DNA from 2 places in the Weizmannia sp. FSL K6-0777 genome. Region 1 is predicted to be linked to the other one. Evidence: riboswitches for the same ligand, from Rfam matches in the RefSeq annotation. Region 1 holds a riboswitch; the other holds the start of a gene.

Evidence for each region. A riboswitch is a leader RNA that binds a small molecule or an ion and turns the genes downstream of it on or off. The one in region 1 is predicted to bind S-adenosylmethionine.
Region 2: another riboswitch for S-adenosylmethionine. It lies ahead of metK (methionine adenosyltransferase); the one in region 1 lies ahead of NST70_RS02075 (bifunctional homocysteine S-methyltransferase/methylenetetrahydrofolate reductase).

Annotation. Positions count from the first base shown of each region.
Region 1 covers NZ_CP151971.1:430,654-435,083, reverse strand. The annotation lists gene metH (methionine synthase) at 1-546, opposite strand, end outside; gene NST70_RS02075 (bifunctional homocysteine S-methyltransferase/methylenetetrahydrofolate reductase) at 806-2,641, opposite strand; SAM riboswitch class I at 2,709-2,810, opposite strand; partial or broken gene NST70_RS02070 (IS1182 family transposase) at 3,449-4,430, shown strand, end outside.
Region 2 covers NZ_CP151971.1:2,347,846-2,352,275, reverse strand. The annotation lists gene NST70_RS11225 (DNA mismatch repair protein MutT) at 1-144, shown strand, start outside; gene pckA (phosphoenolpyruvate carboxykinase (ATP)) at 295-1,884, opposite strand; SAM riboswitch class I at 2,055-2,203, shown strand; gene metK (methionine adenosyltransferase) at 2,349-3,560, shown strand; gene asnB (asparagine synthase (glutamine-hydrolyzing)) at 3,791-4,430, shown strand, end outside.

The DNA of each region.
Region 1 (4,430 bases):
GTTGAATGCATCCGTAATGCCAAGAAAAGCGGCTTTGACGTTCAGCAAGTCCTGCGATGTTTCGAGGAGAAGCACGTCGGCGCCGCCTTTTATGAGCCCGCAAGCCTGTTCCTGGTAAGCGGTTTTGAGCGCGTCAAAAGTGGTGCCGCCTGTGACGGAGAGCGTCTTTGTTGTCGGACCCATCGAACCAGCGACAAACCGCAGCCGGCCGGGTGTGGAATATTTTTCGGCAGCCTGCTTGGCGATGCGCGCGGCTTCGATGTTGATTTTTTCAGCAAGGTGCCCGAGGCCGTACTCGTTAAGAACGATGGACGTTGCGCCAAAGGTATTAGTTTCGATGATATCGGCCCCCGCCTCGAGATATGCTTCATGGATCGAGCGGATGATATCGGGCGCTGTGAGATTCAAGTATTCATTGCAGCCTTCGTATGCTTCGCCGCCAAAATCCGCCGCGGTAAGGTGTTGCTGCTGGATCATCGTCCCCATCGCCCCGTCAAGGATGAGAATGCGGTTTGCAAGCTGCTGTTCAAATAACGTTTGCCCCATGAAAAATTCCCCCTTTGGTTGTACGTTTGATATTGAGATTGCGACGTACGGTAACATTTGGTACCTGGCTGGGTCGCGTTCCGATGCTGGCGGCGCCGGTGCCACTTTTGATTGAGTTTAAAGTGCATGCATCTCGCCGGGGCTGAAGCCGGCCAAGGTTTCGTTTTGCCTTCTTGAGCTCTTTTCTTAATCTTGCAATTGGACAGTGCTATCAAAGTTTCACTTTAATGAATCCGCCTGTACTTTTTTCGTTGCAGTCTCAGACAATGCCTGCGCCTTGCACTGCTGTTTTTTCGTGGATATAGCGCGTGCATTCCACCGTCAGTTCGTAGCGTTCGAGCGGCGTAATTAAGTAAATGCCGTTGAAATAGCCGAGGGCCGCGTCGATCAGGGTACGGCTGATCGCAAGGCTTTCTTCACGCGCTTTCGCAGGGTCGCCATTTGTTTTTTCCATCGCCGCCAAAATTTCATCCGTCAGTTTGATGCCCGGCACTTCATTGTGCAGAAAGACCGCGTTCCGGTAGCTGGTAAGCGGCATAATGCCAAGATAGATCGGCGCGTCCAAATGCTTCGTTGCTTCATGGATTTGCTCGATTTTTTCCGTGCTGAACACAGGCTGGGTGATAAAATAATCGGCACCGTGGCGGATTTTGCGCTCCAACCTCCCGACCGTTTTATCAAGATTGCGGACGTTCGGGTTAAATGCAGCCGCGACGGAAAAATTCGTTTTCCTGTGAAGCGATTTGCCGGAATGGGAAATGCCATCATTGAATTGCTTGATCATTGCGATCAGTTCCATGGATGACAAATCGTATACGCTCGTCGCTCCCGGGAAGTCGCCGATTTTTGTCGGATCCCCCGTGATGGCAAGCACCTGGTCAATCCCGAGCGCAGCAAGGCCCATTAAGTGCGACTGCAGCCCGATCAAATTACGATCACGGCATGTAATATGAACAAGCGGCCGGATGCCATGTTTCTCTTTTAAAATTGAAGCAATCGCTGTGTTGCTGATGCGCGGGCTTGCAAGCGAGTTGTCGGCCATTGTCAAGGCATCGATGCCGGCGTCGTGCAGCGCTTTTGCCCCTTCAAAAAAGCGAGTCGTGTTCAGAGTTTTCGGCGTATCCAATTCGACAATGACAGAGCGGCGCTTTTTTACGATTTCATGCAACGGTGGTTCGTGCTGCGCCGGGGCGGCTGCGATTTCAATTTTCGGTGGGCGGACCGTTTTTTCTGTGACAGGCAAAAGCCCCTGCACCCCGTCTGCGATTGCTTTGATGTGAGCTGGGGTCGTGCCGCAGCAGCCGCCGATCAGGCGCACACCCTGTTCGACCAGTTTTTCGGCGCATGTTTTAAAATAATCGGCGTTATTTGTGAACGTGAACCGGCCTTCCTCGTAATCTAAAAGACTCGCATTCGGGTATGCGGACAAAAAGGCACGCTTCGGTATCGGGATTTCTTCGAACGCCTGGATCATGTGGTGCGGGCCGAGCCGGCAGTTCAGGCCGGTCACATCGGCGCCGCGGTTTTCAAGTTCCTTGAACGCGTCGCGGACCGGGGTTCCGTTTTGGAGCACGCCCGGTTCGATAAGCGAGAACTGGGCGATGACCGGGACATCCGCTTCTTTTTTCGCAATGTCAACGACCGTATACAGTTCTTCCGCGTCAAAATACGTTTCCAAAAGCAGGGCATCAACTCCTTCGTCCAGGAGGTGAAAAATCTGCTCGCGGAACGTGCGCTTGATTTCGGCAAGTGTTGCTTCGGTTTTGCGCTGGCCGCGGATGCCGCCGACCGTGCCGAGTATAAATGTGTCACGGTTTGCCGCTTCTTTTGCGATCTGGACAGCCGCTTTGTTGATATCTTTTACTTTTTCTTCCAGGCCATACTGTGCCAGCTTGATATAGTTGGCGCTGTACGTGTTTGTCTGGATGACCGATGCGCCTGCTTCGATATAGGCGCGGTGGATCGCGTGGATGTCTTCCGGATGGGTCAGGTTGAATGACTCATAACATGTGTCGGCGCCGTATGCATATAGCAGTGTCCCCATTGCCCCGTCTGCAACAAGGATGCGGTTTTTTAACGTTTCGAGAAGGTTCAAATTTTTACACTCCCTTTGAATGATATGAAAAAAGCCTCCCAGAAAAGGAGGCAAGATGACAACATTCTCCTTATCTTTTCAGGTATACCTGTTGGATTTAGCACCGTGCCGTATGGGCTGGTTGCTGAGGTTTCATCGGGCCAAGTCCCTCCGCCTCTCTTGATAAGGCTATTCGATTGAACGTACTTAAAATTTTGACTTATTTATACTTTACACTTTGCCGGGTGACATGACAAGGGGGAAATTGAAATTCATATTGGATGCGGTTTCGTCCCTTTTGTCTAATTGGCTTTCTTTTGCCTTTTTGAGCCCTCCAAAAGGACAATTTGCTCCCGGTACGGCTTTCTTTTGTCTTTTTGAACCCTCCAAAAGGACAATTTGCTCTTGGTCCAGCTCTCTTTTGTCTTTTTGAACTCTCCAAAAAGACAATTTGCTCCTGGTCCGGCTTTCTTTTGTCTTTTTGGGCCCTTCAAAAAGACAATTTGCTCTTGGTCCGGCTCTCTTTTGTCTTTTTGAGCTCTCCAAAAGGACAATTCGCCCCTGATCCGACTCTCTTTTGTCTTTTTGAGCCCTCCAAAAGGACAATTCGCCCCTGATCCGACTCTCTTTTGTCTTTTTGAGCCCTCCAAAAGGACAATTTGCTCCCGGTACGGCTCTCTTTTGTCTTTTTGAACCCTTCGGGACCACTGAAAAAGTCAATCTGAAAATTCAAAATAATTATATGTACAATAAATTGAAAAAAATACCCCCAGTATTTGGTATAATAAAGTTATACTACAAACCAAAACCAAACTGGGGGTATCTATCATGCTTAAAGAAAAAGATAATCAATTAAGCATCTATTCCATATTATACGATAAAATTCCTGAAAATCATACACTTAAATTATTAAGAGATGAAGTGGATTTTAGTTTTATCAATAAAATGCTTGAAAAAACTTACTGTAAAGAATATGGAAGGCCAGCAAAAGAGCCCGAACTTATGGTTAAAATCTTGGTGTTACAAAAACTCTATGACTTATCTGATGAGAAAGTTATAGAAAATTGCTCATTAAACCTTGCATATATGTATTTTTTAGGAATCAATCCGGAAGACGACCTCCCTCACCCAAGTCTTTTGGCAAAATTTCGTAAAAGTAGATTAGAAGGCAATCTCACTATAGATGAAATTATTATTGAAATCATAAACCAATGCATTGAAAAAGGAATTTTACAAAAGGTTTCTGGTATAACGATTGATTCCACTCATACAGAAGCCAACACCAAAAAATATAGACCGGAACGAGTCATGAAACAATTAGCGAAAAAAATCTTTAAAACCGTTAAAGAAGAAAACGGAGAAATACCAAGTGAAATCAACCAAGAAATCCCTGATTATAAAGAAATAGAAAACCATGATGAAGCTAGAAAAACAATGAAGTCCTATCTTGAAGAAACGGTATCAAAGGTAGAAGAACTAGTTGAACTGGAGAAAGCACCTGAAACAAAAGCACTCGTTAATAATGCGAAAGAAATTTTAGCAGACCCGAAGTTTATGGAGCAAAAAGGGGTACGATCGATTGTCGACCAAGAAGCGAGAATAGGGTATAAAAGCAAAAATGATCCTTTCTTTGGTTATAAAACGGAATTTATGATGACAACAGAAGATCGAATGATTACAGCTGTTCATACTGGTAATGGAGCTTATGTGGATGGAACGAAGTTTGATGAATTATTAGAGTTAACCAAGAAAACGAGAATAAAAATACCAGAAGTATATGGTGATAAAGCCTATTTTAAAAAGCCAATCT
Region 2 (4,430 bases), 1.7 Mb from region 1:
GGAAAATGGGAACAGCCCCGCAAAGGAAGCCATAACTTGGAATGGCTCAACCTTCACGAGGCTGTGGAAAAAATGGCCGGTGCCCACCATCAATGGGCAGTGCAGGAAGGAATCAGCGCCGTCCAGACAAGCACCTGGTTTTAACTGGGTTTCCGCTTTTGCTTAAATGAGCAGACCCTTGGTACTCGCCGTAACCTTTTGGGTTGCTGCAGCGTTTCCGCTTTTACAGAAATGAGCATACCACAATTTAATTGGAGTCTCATTTTAATTTAAAATGCGGGCTCCCGTTTATGCTTATATAAGCGGGCCGCCGAGTTTTTCAATGTCATCCGGCACCGAAAATTGCCGGAAATTTTCTTTGAACCGGGCTGCAAGTTCGAACGCTTTTTCACGGTAAGCCTGCTTGTCCGTCCATGTATCTGCCGGATAAAGGACGTCATCTGACACCCCTTCAATATGAACCGGGATGTGTAGCCCGAAAATATCATCCTGCCGTGTTTCGGTATCTTTCAGTTTGCCGTTTATCGCAGCCCGGACCATGGCCCGCGTATCGCTTAATTTCATGCGGGAACCGGTTCCGTACGGGCCGCCTGTCCAGCCGGTATTGACAAGAAATACCTGGACGTTGTGCCTGTCAACTTTCTCGCCGAGCATTTCCGCATAAACGGCGGGCTCAAGCGGCAAAAACGGCGCGCCGAAGCAAGTGGAGAACACGGCTTCCGGGCGCGTGACGCCGCGTTCGGTACCGGCCAGTTTAGAAGTGTAACCGCTTAAGAAATGGTACATGGCCTGCTCTTTTGTCAGCCTGCTGATCGGCGGCAGGACACCGGATGCATCGGCCGTCAGGAATATAATGGTTGACGGATGGCCGGCCATGCCGGAGCGGGCAATATTGCCGATGTTTTCAATCGGGTAAGCAGCCCTTGTATTTTCCGTCAGTGCATTGTTGTCATATTGCGGTTTGCGGGACACCGGATCTACGACCACATTTTCAAGTACGGTCCCAAAACGGATCGCCTGGTAAATTTGTGGTTCTTTTTCTTCCGTAAGCCCGATGCACTTTGCATAGCATCCGCCTTCAATATTGAAGACACCGCTGTCGGACCAGCCGTGCTCATCGTCCCCTATAAGTGCGCGCTCCGGATCGGCGGAAAGCGTCGTTTTCCCGGTCCCGGACAAGCCGAAAAACAGGGCCGTATCGCCGTTTTTCCCAGTATTGGCGGAGCAGTGCATGGGAAGGATGCCTTTTTGCGGCAGCAAGTAATTCATGATGGAAAAAATGCTTTTTTTCATTTCGCCTGCATATTCCGTCCCGCCGATCAAAATTATCCGGCGTTCAAGTGAAATCATGATGAACGCTTCGGAATGCGTGCCGTCAAGCGCCGGGTCTGCCTTAAACAGCGGCGCGGAAAGAATCGTAAATTGCGCATCGTGTTGATAGAGCTCCTCCGCATCCGGCCGGATAAACAATTGATGCGCGAATAAATTATGCCAGGCGAACTCATTCACGGTCTGGATCGGAAGGCGGCTTTTTGGATCGGCACCCGCAAAACCTTTAAACACAAAAATTTCGTCTTTCCCTTTTAAATGCCGGACCATTTTTTCATAAAGCCTGTTGAACACGCCGGGAGAAACCGGCTGGTTGATTTTGCCCCAGTCGACACGGTCTTTTGATTCGGAGTCGACGACAATAAATTTATCTTTCGGTGACCTTCCTGTATATTTTCCTGTTGCAGCAGAAATGGCCCCTTCCGTTGTCAGTACAGCTTCTTTCCGTTCGATAATTTTTTCCATTAATTGTGGCACGGAAAGCTGCATGCGTACGTTTTCCCCCGACAACAAAAACTTTAAATCGTCAGAAGCGCCAATCAGATCCATTTTCATAAACCGCCCCTTTGAATAACTTATTTCACTTTAAACGATATCAGTATAACATATTCATCCGTTTATTACATACTTTTTTCCGGGAAAAATGCAGAGGACAAAGGGGAGAAGGGCGAAAAAATCATTGACAGCGCCTGCTAAATTGCGTATGATTTTACTTTGAACGGATACTCTTATCCCGAGCTGGTGGAGGGACGGGCCCGATGAAACCCAGCAACCCGCCTCTGGAACAGGCAATGCGCTCGCAACGCAGCTGCCGCTTGACTTCCAGGCAAAGGTGCTAACCTGCAGCAAGGATTGTTTCCTTGAACGATAAGAGTGAAAGGCGCGATTGATTGAAGTCAAAACCTTTCCACTCATGATGAATGGGGAAGGTTTTTATTTTTGGCTTTGTACATGAAATGAATCGAGTTTAGGGTATGAGTACCGTTTCCAATATGTAACCATATAAGGAGGAAAAGCGGATGTTAAAAGGACGGCATTTGTTCACATCGGAATCGGTGACGGAAGGCCATCCGGACAAAATTTGCGACCAGATTTCCGATGCCATTTTGGATGCCATTTTAGAAAAAGACCCGAATGCCCGCGTTGCCTGTGAAACTTCCGTCACAACAGGGCTCGTGCTTGTCACGGGGGAAATTTCCACCAATACATATGTGGATATTCCGAAAGTGGTGCGCAAGACCATTAAAGAGATCGGCTATACGCGCGCGAAATACGGGTTTGATGCGGAAACATGCGCTGTGCTGACATCGATTGACGAACAGTCCGAAGATATTGCGCGCGGCGTTAACCAGGCTTTGGAAGCCCGCGAAGGCGGGATGAGCGACGAAGAGATTGAGGCAATCGGAGCCGGCGACCAGGGCCTGATGTTCGGGTTTGCCTGCAATGAGACAGAAGAGCTGATGCCGCTTCCCATTTCGCTTGCCCACAAGCTTGCCCGCCGTCTTGCTGAACTCCGCAAACAAGAAGTGATCCCGTATTTGCGCCCGGATGCGAAGACACAGGTGACAGTTGAATATGACGAGAACAACCAGCCTGCCCGCATTGATACGATTGTCATTTCAACGCAGCATGATCCTGACACAAGCGCCGGACAAATCCAGGAAGATATGAAAAAATACGTCATTGAACCGGTTGTGCCGGCACACTTGCTCGATGCGGATACAAAGTATTTGATTAATCCGACCGGCCGCTTTGTTATCGGCGGCCCTCAAGGGGATGCGGGGCTGACCGGCCGCAAAATCATTGTCGACACGTACGGCGGCTATGCACGTCACGGCGGCGGCGCATTTTCCGGGAAAGACCCGACGAAAGTGGACCGTTCCGCTGCTTATGCCGCCCGCTATGTTGCGAAAAATATTGTTGCGGCAGGCCTTGCGGAAAAATGCGAGGTACAGCTTGCGTATGCGATCGGGGTGGCGAAGCCCGTTTCTATTTCCATCGATACGTTTGGGACCGGAAAAGTGCCGGAAAAAGTGCTGATCGAGGCGGTCGAAGCTCATTTTGACCTGCGCCCGGCCGGCATTATCAAAATGCTCGACTTGCGCCGTCCGATTTACAGGCAGATCGCTGCGTACGGGCATTTCGGCCGCGATGATTTGGATGTGCCTTGGGAAAAAACGGACAAAGCCGGGGCGTTGAACGAATTCGCCCGCAATCATATCGGAAAATAATATGAAAAAGAGCGCGCCTGGTATACAGGCCGCTCTTTTTCATAAAACGGCGGGAATAAGGAATCCTGTTTGCCTCATTTTTAACAAAAACCCTGCAAACTGGCGGAAAACATGCTAAACTATATTACATGTGCAGAATTTGGCCGTCAAATTTTGGCGGAAATGCATTTGTTTTTTAAAGAAATAAATTTACAATAGAGTATATCGAAATGAAGTAGGTGACTTTTTACATGTGCGGATTTATTGGCTGCGTCCATGACCATCCCGTTACATTATCAGACGAAGACAGGCAACAGTTTAAACAGATGAATCATATGATTGAGCACCGCGGCCCGGATGATGAAGGCTTTTATGAAGACGAGCATATCCAGTTCGGTTTCAGGCGCCTGAGCATTATCGATATCGAGGCGGGGCACCAGCCTTTAACATACGAAAACGAACGGTACTGGATTATTTTTAATGGCGAAATTTATAACTATGTGGAATTGCGTGAAGAACTGCTAAAAGAAGGGATGACATTCGAAACGAATTCGGATACGGAAGTCATTCTTGCCATGTACAGCCGTTACGGCGAAAAAGCAATCGGACGTCTGCGCGGGATGTTCGGGTTTGCGATCTGGGATAAGCAGGAACAAACGCTTTGCGGCGCGCGTGACCCGTTCGGCATTAAACCGTTCTTCTATTATGAAGACGGCGATAAAATGTATTTCGGTTCTGAAAAGAAAAGCATTTTGCTTGCCATGGAAAAACCAGAACTGAATTATGATGCTGTCCAATATTATTTAACCTACCAATTTGTGCCCGAACCTTTCACCATGACAAAAGACATCCGGAAACTTGAACCGGGCCATTATTTTGTGAAAAAAATTG